One region of the Kosakonia calanthes genome, then DNA from elsewhere that is predicted to be linked to it. Evidence: predicted binding sites of a transcription regulator. Region 1 holds the regulator's gene; each other region holds the start of a gene.
The links. The regulator Fur, encoded in region 1, represses iron uptake genes when iron is present. The targets are predictions, from matches to a motif close to ATAATAATGAGAACNACTATCAA.
Positions count from the first base shown of each region.

Region 2: the regulator Fur is predicted to act here: its motif matches at 1,301-1,323, upstream of exbB (tol-pal system-associated acyl-CoA thioesterase).
Region 3: the regulator Fur is predicted to act here: its motif matches at 1,681-1,703, upstream of AAEY27_RS06985 (Nramp family divalent metal transporter).

Region 1 is NZ_CP151800.1:3,275,169-3,278,679, forward strand. It holds gene ybfE (LexA regulated protein) at 1-272, shown strand, start outside; gene fldA (flavodoxin FldA) at 436-966, shown strand; gene fur (ferric iron uptake transcriptional regulator) at 1,257-1,703, shown strand; gene AAEY27_RS15395 (beta-N-acetylhexosaminidase) at 1,802-3,511, opposite strand, start outside.
Region 2 is NZ_CP151800.1:786,697-790,207, forward strand. It holds gene metC (cystathionine beta-lyase) at 1-1,145, opposite strand, end outside; gene exbB (tol-pal system-associated acyl-CoA thioesterase) at 1,384-2,115, shown strand; gene exbD (TonB system transport protein ExbD) at 2,122-2,547, shown strand; gene AAEY27_RS03700 (cytoplasmic protein) at 2,593-3,027, opposite strand; gene AAEY27_RS03705 (hypothetical protein) at 3,029-3,433, opposite strand.
Region 3 is NZ_CP151800.1:1,485,339-1,488,849, reverse strand. It holds gene ypeC (DUF2502 domain-containing protein YpeC) at 18-350, shown strand; gene AAEY27_RS06985 (Nramp family divalent metal transporter) at 403-1,641, opposite strand; gene AAEY27_RS06980 (NupC/NupG family nucleoside CNT transporter) at 1,995-3,182, shown strand; gene AAEY27_RS06975 (EAL domain-containing protein) at 3,234-3,511, opposite strand, start outside.

The DNA.
Region 1 (3,511 bases):
AACAAACGGACCGTACGACACTAGATCTGTTCGCGAATGAGCGTCGCCCGGGACGACCGAAGACAAACCCGCTCGCGCGCGATGAACAGTTGCGCATCAACAAACGCAATCAGCTAAAACGCGATAAGGTTCGTGGGCTTAAACGCGTCGAACTCAAACTGAACGTGGACGCTGTGGACGCCTTAAACGAGCTGGCAGACGCGCGCGAGATGAGCCGCAGCGAGCTTATCGAAGAGATGCTTTTGGCACAGTTGAAAGCATTGCGCGGATAGCGAATCCTCCGAATCATCGTTTTATCAACACTTTCATGTGGCATACAGTGCAGTCCGTGGCGATAGCAGTTTCCGCGTGCTTCTCTGTTCTGCTATGATTGCCCTTATCTGTGGGCTTAGCGCCCCCCCTATACTCATTAAGATTCAAGAGGTTATTTTACTCATGGCAATTACAGGCATTTTCTTCGGCAGCGACACAGGCAACACCGAAAATATCGCGAAAATGATTCAGAGTCAGCTCGGTAAAGACGTTGCCGATGTCCATGACATTGCCAAGAGCAGCAAAGAAGATATCGAAGGGTATGACATTCTGTTGCTCGGCATTCCGACCTGGTATTACGGCGAAGCGCAATGTGATTGGGATGACTTCTTCCCGACGCTGGAAGAGATTGATTTCAATGGTAAATTAGTTGCGCTGTTCGGCTGTGGCGACCAGGAAGATTATGCAGAATATTTCTGTGATGCGCTGGGCACTATTCGCGACATTATTGAACCGCGCGGCGCGACCATTGTGGGCCACTGGCCTACCGCGGGTTACCACTTCGAAGCGTCGAAAGGCCTGGCGGATGATGACCACTTTGTAGGTCTGGCGATTGACGAAGATCGTCAACCGGAACTGACCGCAGAACGCGTTCAGAAATGGGTGAAGCAGGTTTCAGAAGAACTGCACCTGAACGACATCCTTAATGCCTGATATCTTCGGCGCAATCTGTGGGTTGCGCCGTATCAATAGATAAAAGCAATGGAAATAATTGCTACAATTTTTTAACTTTTTTCTCCATCGCTGTACAATGAGCCCTGCTAAACTCGGTGCGGCTGACCAGGAGTTTGTCGGCGACACCACGTTTTATAAGCTTACTTTACTTGAGGGCTTGCAGTTTTCATTTATACATGGCAGTTCTATAATGATACGCATTATCCCAGGTGCATTCCTTATTACTTCCGCGAAGGAAGTGAATCGTATAGCAACAGGACAGATTCCGCATGACTGACAACAATACCGCATTAAAGAAGGCCGGCCTGAAAGTCACGCTTCCTCGGTTAAAAATCCTGGAAGTGCTTCAGGAGCCGGATAACCATCATGTCAGTGCGGAAGATCTATATAAACGTCTGATCGACATGGGCGAAGAGATTGGGCTGGCAACGGTTTATCGTGTTCTGAACCAGTTTGATGACGCCGGGATTGTGACCCGTCATAACTTTGAAGGCGGCAAGTCCGTTTTTGAACTGACTCAGCAGCATCACCACGATCACCTTATTTGCCTCGATTGCGGAAAAGTCATTGAATTCAGTGATGATTCCATCGAAGCACGTCAACGCGAAATTGCCACCAAACACGGCATTCGCCTGACTAACCACAGTCTGTACCTGTATGGCCATTGTGCCGAAGGTGACTGTCGCGAAGATGAACACGCGCACGACGCAAAATAATCTTTTTTGATAGGCAAAAGCCAACCGTCAGGTTGGCTTTTTTTTGTCTGCAAATAAAAAGCCCGGCACATTTGAATCGCCGGGCATGAGCAGAAAAATTACGCTTTTACGCCATCGACATGGCTGAAGCGCTTGCCGTCCGGGCTGGCGGTACGAACCTGCACTTCCCCGCTCACCTGCGGACGTGCTTTATCGTCGTAGCGCTGCCAGGTTTTCCCGTTGTCAGTTGAATACTCAACCACCATTCCCGGGAAGCTGGTGTTCACTTCAAGCCTTCCGCTGGCAATGCGCGCGCCCGGTACTGGTAAACGATAATGAATGCCCGCTTTATCCAGTTTCGCCAGTTCGCGGTGACCTAACAGGTTTGCAAAACGCTGCCAGTCGCTGTCGAGCGCTTTCACATCCACCCGATGTGTTTCGCCGCCTTTGTATTCACGACCCGCTTGATATTGCTGTTCCCAGCTTGCGCGATGCCATGCACGTTCGGCGACAGAAACCAGACGCGGATAGATCATGTACTCCATCTGAGAGTCGGTGCGTACGACTTCGCTCCATAACTGCGAGGAAAGACCATAAGCGCCCGGCCACGGTTTATCGGATTTCGCACTAAACACGTTGCCATCACGATCAACAGAGGTTTCTGCGTTCTGCGGCATGTTGTCCGGCGCGAAACTAAAGATTTTACGCTCATCGCTAAAGCGCGTGCCCCAGTAATAGCCGCTTTCCGCCGGGTGAACTTCGTTCGGGAAGTCGAGATAAACGTAGTCCGGGTTGGAGACCACCACGCGGAACCCTTTGTTCGCCCAGTCATTGACCGAATCGAAACCGCCCCAGTAAAGGGCATCCCAGAAGTTCACGTTGATATGATCGGTGGCAAATATTGACGCGTCTTTGGCATCTTTCAAGCCGTCCTGCCACGCTTGCATCACGTCAATGCCGTGGGCTTTCACCAGCTTGCTGACCTCAACGCCAAAATAGCTGGAAAGATGCTCAACATCAGTCACCTTCCCTTCTTTGATCATCACCTGGCAGGCCTGGGATTTCGCCCACGGCTTATCCTGATTGCTCTGATCGATGATGCCTTTGCCCGCTTCCGGTTTTTTCTGATCGGTGTAGCCGGTGCCCAGATAGATGTTTTTCGCTTCATCACCACCAAAATGCCATGTTTTCAGCGGTAAACCGGCTTCTTTATGCATCTGCTGAATTTCGCCAATCACTTTATCAACAAAGTTGCGTGACGAATCGAGGCACGGGTTCAGATAGCCGGTACGGTCATAGAACTGTACACCAGCGGTGTTGGAGGTATCGGTCGGATCAAGCAGGCGGTATTGATTCGCCTCTTTCTCTTTGCCCTCTTTCACCAGGCGGTCGTAACGCGCTTCCATCGACATCACCGCGGCACGCGCATGCGCAGGCATATCGATTTCCGGGATCACTTCAATCTGTCGCGCTTTGGCATATTTCAGGATCTCAATGTAATCAGCCCGGCTGAAGAAGCCGCTGCCATTGTTATTGCTATCTGGCCCGGATCCCAATTGTGGCAACAGGCAGGTTTTCTCACTCAGGTCGTGGCAGCGTTTACTGCCGATGTCGGTCAGTTCCGGCAGGCCTGGGATTTCGATACGCCAGCCTTCGTCATCCGTAAGATGGAAGTGGAATTTGTTCAGCTTGTACGCCGCCATTTGATCCAGCAGGCGCAACACTGAGGCTTTAGTGTGGAAGTTACGTCCGACATCAAGATGAATGCCGCGATACTCGAAACGCGGCGCATCTTTCGCCTCCAGCGCGGCGATCGTCATCGGCCCTTC
Region 2 (3,511 bases), 2.3 Mb from region 1:
TCGTCAACGTTCTCTAAACCAACATGCAAACGGATTAATGTGCCGCTGAAATCAAGCTCACCGTCCGGGCGAATCGCCGCCAGTTGCTCCGGCTGGTTCGCCAGAATCAATGACTCAAAACCGCCCCATGAATAGGCCATGCTGAACAGCGAGAAGTGATCGAGATAATCCGACATCTCTTCATTTGTCAGGCGTTTGTTGAGCACAAAAGAGAACAGGCCGCTGCTGCCGGTAAAATCGCGTTTCCAATATTCATGCCCTTTGCTGCCTGGCAGCGCCGGGTGATTCACGCGCGCCACCTGCGGGTGCGTAGCCAGCCATTCGGCAATTTTCAGGCTGCTTTCATGATGCTGACGTAAACGGACGCCGAGCGTGCGCAGGCCACGGCTGGTCATATATGCAGTATCGGCATCCAGCATTTGTCCCATTAAATAGGCGTTTTCGCGCAGTTGTTCCCAACAACGAGCGTTGGAAACGGCGGTACCGACCATCGCATCCGAATGGCCAATCAAATATTTCGTGCCCGCCTGAATGGAAATATCGATATCGAATGCCAGCGCTTTGAACAGAATGCCTGCCGCCCAGGTGTTGTCGATCATAATGATGGCGTCAGGCGCGACGCTTCTTACCGCCTGCACAATGGCTGGAACGTCGTGCACTTCCATGGTGATGGATCCGGGCGATTCAAGGAACACGACTTTGGTGTTGGGCTGGATAAGCCGCACGATGCTGGAGCCGATCATCGGGTCGAACCAACTGGTGGTGACGCCGAGTTTCGCGAGAATTTTGGTGCTGAAATCCTGGGTGGGTTCGTAAGCGGTGTTGGTCATCAACACATGATCGCCTTGCCCGACAAACGCCAGAATGGTGTTTGCCACTGCCGCCGCCCCACAGGGGAACAGCGCACAACCCGCGCCGCCTTCCAGCTCGCACATTGCTTCCTGTAAAGAGAAGTGCGTTAAGGTGCCGCGACGACCATAAAAGAGCTCGCCATTGGCGCGGTTGCGCGTGGCGTGTTTTTTGGCTTCGACTGTTTCAAATACCAGTGAAGAGGCGCGTTGGATAACGCTATTCACCGAACCCTGCGTGTATTTTTTGCTGCGCCCTGCGTTCACCAGAGCGGTTTCAAGATGCTTCGCCGTCATGTTTGCTTAACCTGGTTTTATACGTCTGGATGTCCAGACTACCATGATTGAGAACTGTTGCGTCATGTAGGGTTAATTTTTCTAAAAAACGCTCAATGGCGTTTGTTTACTGCGTCAACGCAAAGAAAAGGACGTTTACTTAGTGCACTATGTAAATACTAATGAGAACTACTATCAATTCGACGTCGTTTTGATATTATGGCGCACAGTTTTGTGATTTGCGTCTCGGAGAAACACAGTGGGTAATAATTTGATGCAGACGGATCTATCCGTATGGGGTATGTATCAGCACGCTGACATCGTCGTGAAGATCGTGATGATCGGCCTGATTCTGGCGTCCGTTGTGACATGGGCGCTCTTCTTCAGCAAAAGCGTTGAGATGATTTCGCATAAGCGTCGCCTCAAGCGTGAGCAGCAGCAACTGGCTGAGGCTCGCTCGCTGGATCAGGCAACGGAAATTGCCGCCACTTTCCACGCCAGAAGCCTCAGTTCACTGTTGATTAACGAAGCCCAGAACGAGCTGGAGTTATCCGCAGGCAGTGAAGACAACGAAGGGATCAAAGAGCGTACCGGTTTCCGCCTTGAGCGCCGCGTCGCCGCCACCGGTCGTTATATGGGCCGTGGTAATGGTTTTCTCGCCACCATCGGCGCGATTTCTCCGTTCGTCGGTCTGTTTGGTACCGTTTGGGGCATCATGAATAGCTTTATCGGTATCGCGCAGACGCAAACCACGAACCTCGCAGTTGTCGCGCCGGGCATCGCGGAAGCGCTGCTGGCCACGGCAATTGGCCTGGTTGCCGCTATCCCGGCGGTAGTAATTTACAACATTTTCGCGCGCATGATTGGCAGCTATAAAGCGACCCTCGGCGACGTTGCCGCGCAGGTTCTGCTGCTGCAAAGCCGCGATCTTGACCTGGCTGCCAGCAATGCTCAGCCGGTTCGTGCCGCTCAGAAATTACGTGTAGGTTGATGCGCCATGGCAATGCGTCTTAATGAAAACCTGGACGATAACGGCGAAATGCACGAAATCAACGTCACGCCGTTTATCGACGTGATGTTGGTGCTGCTGATTATCTTTATGGTGGCCGCGCCGCTTGCCACGGTAGATGTGAAAGTGAATCTGCCGGCATCCTCCAGCCAGCCGCAACCGCGCCCGGAAAAACCGATTTACCTGTCGGTAAAAGCGGATAACACCATGTTTATTGGAAACGATCCGGTGACCGATGAAACGATGGTTAACCAGCTCAATGCGGTGACCGAAGGGAAAAAAGACACCACCATCTTCTTCCGCGCAGACAAAACTGTGGATTACGAAACGATGATGAAGGTGATGGATACCCTGCACCAGGCGGGTTATTTGAAAATCGGTCTGGTGGGTGAAGAGGTCGCGAAAGCGCAATAATAATCTACCGCTGACGAAAGTAAAAAGCTGGTCGTAGCGCCAGCTTTATTTTTTTGAGAGCGGCCTTTCCTGCTCGCTCTCTTCTTTCAGCGCCACAGTGGTCACTGTTGACGTGTGATATTCACCGTCGCTCAGCTTACGGCTCAAACGCAGCGTCGCGGCTTCCCGCTTCACAATGTGCTGATAATTCGCTTCCAGCCGCCCCATGATTTTTTCTAGCAGTTCAGGTTGTTGTTCGATGATGGCGGCAATCGTCGCGCCATAAATCTCTTCTTTGACTTGCAGAGGATAGGTTTCACGGCGGTTCTGCCATTTCAGGCGCACCAGCGCGGCCGGAATAGAGACCAACTCACGGGCAATCTGCTCAATAGTGGCATTTTTACTTTGCACCAGTGCGTCTATATTTTGCTTTAAGATAAATTCGTCGCTTTTCGTTTCATCGTAATTAATATAAACGTTATTATTTTCGACTTCTGGCACGTTATTCATCCCCAAGTTTATAAAACATTGGCGCGTCTGTTTCTCGGGTAATCAGATTAAGCCAAATCTCATTCCCTGCTTCATTTATTTGCTGAGTTTTATCGGAAATTATTTTGCTTAATGCCTGGGCGTCGATCTCACCTTCGGCTTGCAAGTCATTAAGTAAACGCGCAAAGGCCTCGATTTTTACAACGCGAAATAGCCGCTCTTTTATATGGCGATCGCGTTCTTCAAGTAACATATTGCGCGATTGCCCGGTACGACTGGCATTGGCTAATATATTGTTCGCGTGTTCAGAGAGGGTTGTTTTACCCTGAGCTAAATTAGGCTCTTTTCCTTCTTCTCCGGGTCTGTTTTCAACGGCAGAAATGTGAAAGCGCGCCGGGACAAGATTCTCGGGAAGCATTCTATTGTCCTTAAATATCAACAAGGAAGAGGGTATTTGGACGTGAGGTTCGTTGACAATATCATGGTGCACTTTTAA
Region 3 (3,511 bases), 1.8 Mb from region 1:
CGTGAAGGAGAAGAATTATGTTCAGGTCACTGATTCTGGCAGCAGTGTTAATGGCTACAGCGCCACTGGTCGCTAATGCTGGCGAAATCACCCTGTTGCCGTCTATTAAATTACAAATTGGCGATCGCGATAATTATGGTAACTACTGGGACGGCGGGCACTGGCGCGACCGTAATTACTGGGGCCGTCACTATGAATGGCGCGGCAACCGCTGGCATAAACATGACCGTGGATTGCATCGCGGTTGGGACAAACGCAAATCTTACGAGCGCGGTTACCAGGAAGGCTGGCGCGACCGTGACGACCATCGCGGACCGGGACGTGGCCACGGCCGCGGGCACCATCATTAAGGCGTTTTATACTCTGATTGCCGGATGGCGCTGCGCTTATCCGGCCTACTAATTACAGATCCGCGATTGACCCCACCAGCAGCCAGCTATTCAAACTCACCACCAGCACAACAATCACCCAGCCCGCGCGTTTAACCAAGGTGGTATTCACCAACTCGCCCATCAGTTTTTGATTACTGGTGAAAAACAGCAGCGGCACCAGCGCCAGCGCAATCCCGAAGCTCAGCAATACCTGGCTCATCACCAGAATGCGCGTCGGATCCAGCCCCAGCCAGATAACAATAAACGACGGCATCATGGTGATGCTGCGACGCACCCACAGCGGGATATGAAACCGCACGAAACCCTGCATCACCACTTGCCCGGCCAGCGTTCCCACCACGGTTGAAGAGAGACCTGCCGCGACCAGACTCAGGCCGAAAATCGTGGCGGCCGCGTGGCTTAACAGCGGCTCCAGCGTCAGATACGCCTGATCGAGATCGGCAACACCGGTATGACCATTGAAATGGAACGCCGCCGCCGCGGTTGCCATCATCGCCAGGTTAACAAACCCGGCAATGGTCATTGCGATGCCGACATCCCATTTGGTTGCTGAATAACGTTCACGTTGCGTGCCCTGATGCAAATACTGTGTCAGGGAAGAGTGAAGATAGATGACATGCGGCATGATGGTCGCGCCCAGCACACCTGCGGCAAGAAACACGGCGTCCGTTCCCGGTAGTGATGGAATAACCACGCCTTTTGCCAGTTGCGCCAGTTTCGGCTGCGAAAAGGCCAGCTCGACGATATACGCCGCCGCGACAAACAGCAGCAGGCCACCGATCACTTTTTCCAGCGGTTTCTGCCCGCGCCGTTGCAACATCAAAATGAGGAAGGTCGCAATCCCGGTAAGCACCGCGCCTTGCAACAGTGACACGCCGAGGATCAGCTTAAAACCAATCGCCGCGCCAATGAATTCCGCCAGATCGGTCGCCATGGCGATGATTTCCGCCTGTACCCAATAAAACCACACCAGCGGGCGCGGGTAGTGATCGCGAATCTGTTCGGCGAGATTTTTTCCGGTCGCGATGCCGAGCTTAGCGGATAAAAGCTGGATCAGCATCGCCATAAGGTTTGCCCAGACGACGACCCATAGCAACTGGTAACCAAACGTCGCCCCCGCCTGAATGTTGGTGGCAAAGTTACCCGGATCGATATAACCAATCGCGGCAATGAACGCAGGTCCCATTAAAGCAAACTTAAGCTTGCGCGCTGCTCGACCGGTACTACTCTCAACGCGACTATTGTTCATTTATTGCCCCTAAATATAGCCTTTGCTATGTTTGATGCTATCAAAATGAGAATGATTATCAAGATCATTTAAATAGGTTTGCCTGATTTCTCTGATAGCCAGAAACGATAGAAGGGCTGAATGACAAGGATGGTGACAACGGCAATAGGATTAGCCGCAGCGTTGTGTTAAGAGTCTAGCAGTGTAACGCAACTTTTCACGTCTTTACGTAACATAACAGAAATGTATATTTGATCACTAATTTTGAGTCTGGTCACAGGACATTAATATAGTGTGTCTTTGATCTCGTTTTCTTTTTCCTTGTTGCATAGAATGTGCACGAAATTTCTACCCGTCTCATATTTGGAGCAAATATGTCCCGCGTTCTTCACTTTGTACTGGCGCTTGCTGTTGTGGCGCTGCTTGCCTTGCTCGTAAGCAGCGATCGTAAAAAAATCCGCATTCGCTTTGTTATTCAACTGCTGGTTATTGAAGTTTTACTGGCCTGGTTCTTCCTGAACTCAGATATCGGCCTGGGCTTTGTGAAAGGCTTTTCAGAGATGTTTGAAAAGCTGCTCGGCTTTGCCAACGAAGGGACTAACTTTGTCTTCGGTAAAATGAATGACGAAGGTTTGGCATTCTTCTTCCTGAAAGTGCTGTGTCCGATCGTCTTCATCTCTGCTCTGATTGGTATTCTGCAACACATTCGTGTGTTGCCGATCATCATTCGCGCTATAGGTACCGTGCTGTCTAAAGTCAACGGTATGGGCAAACTGGAATCATTCAACGCCGTTAGCTCCCTGATTCTGGGTCAATCCGAGAACTTTATTGCTTATAAAGATATCCTCGGCAAGATGTCCAAAAATCGCATGTACACCATGGCCGCCACCGCAATGTCGACGGTTTCGATGTCTATCGTTGGCGCGTACATGACCATGCTGCAACCGAAATATGTTGTTGCGGCACTGGTGCTGAACATGTTCAGTACTTTTATCGTGCTGTCGCTGCTCAACCCGTATCGCGTGGATGAGAGCGAAGAAAACCTGCAAATGGCGAAACTGCATGAAGGCCAGAGCTTCTTTGAAATGCTGGGCGAATACATTCTGGCTGGTTTCAAAGTGGCGATTATCGTTGCGGCGATGCTGATCGGCTTTATCGCGCTGATTTCTGGCCTGAACGCCCTGTTCGCTGCCGTGTTGGGCATCTCCTTCCAGGGCATTCTGGGTTACATCTTCTACCCGATTGCATGGGTGCTGGGTGTGCCGGCTCACGAAGCGCTGCAAGTCGCCAGTATCATGGCAACCAAACTGGTATCGAATGAATTCGTGGCGATGATGGATCTGCAAAAGATCGCATCCACTCTCTCCCCGCGTTCAGAAGGTATCCTGTCGGTGTTCCTGGTGTCCTTTGCTAACTTCTCCTCAATTGGCATTATCGCGGGCGCGATTAAAGGCCTGAACGAAGAGCAAGGTAACGTGGTTTCCCGCTTTGGTCTGAAACTGGTTTATGGCTCAACGCTGGTCAGCGTGCTGTCTGCGGCCATAGCAGCGCTGGTTATTTGATTCCATTTTCCCAGCCTGTAAAAAGCAAAACCGGGGATTTCCCCGGTTTTTTTATGCGTCCGCCAATGGCTGCGGCTTCCCGAGTAAATAACCTTGTAGATAATCCACTCCCGCATTGAGTAATATTTCTCGCTGCGCCTCGTTTTCAACGAATTCAGCCACCACGGTCAGGGATTTCGCCTTCGCCAGCTCGCAAATCGCCTTCACGATCATCGCATCTTGCTTGTCCTGCAAAATATCCCGCACGAAACAGCCATCGATTTTGATGATGTCCGCCTGCACGCGTTTCAGACGTTCAAAGTTGGCATAGCCGGTACCAAAGTCGTCGA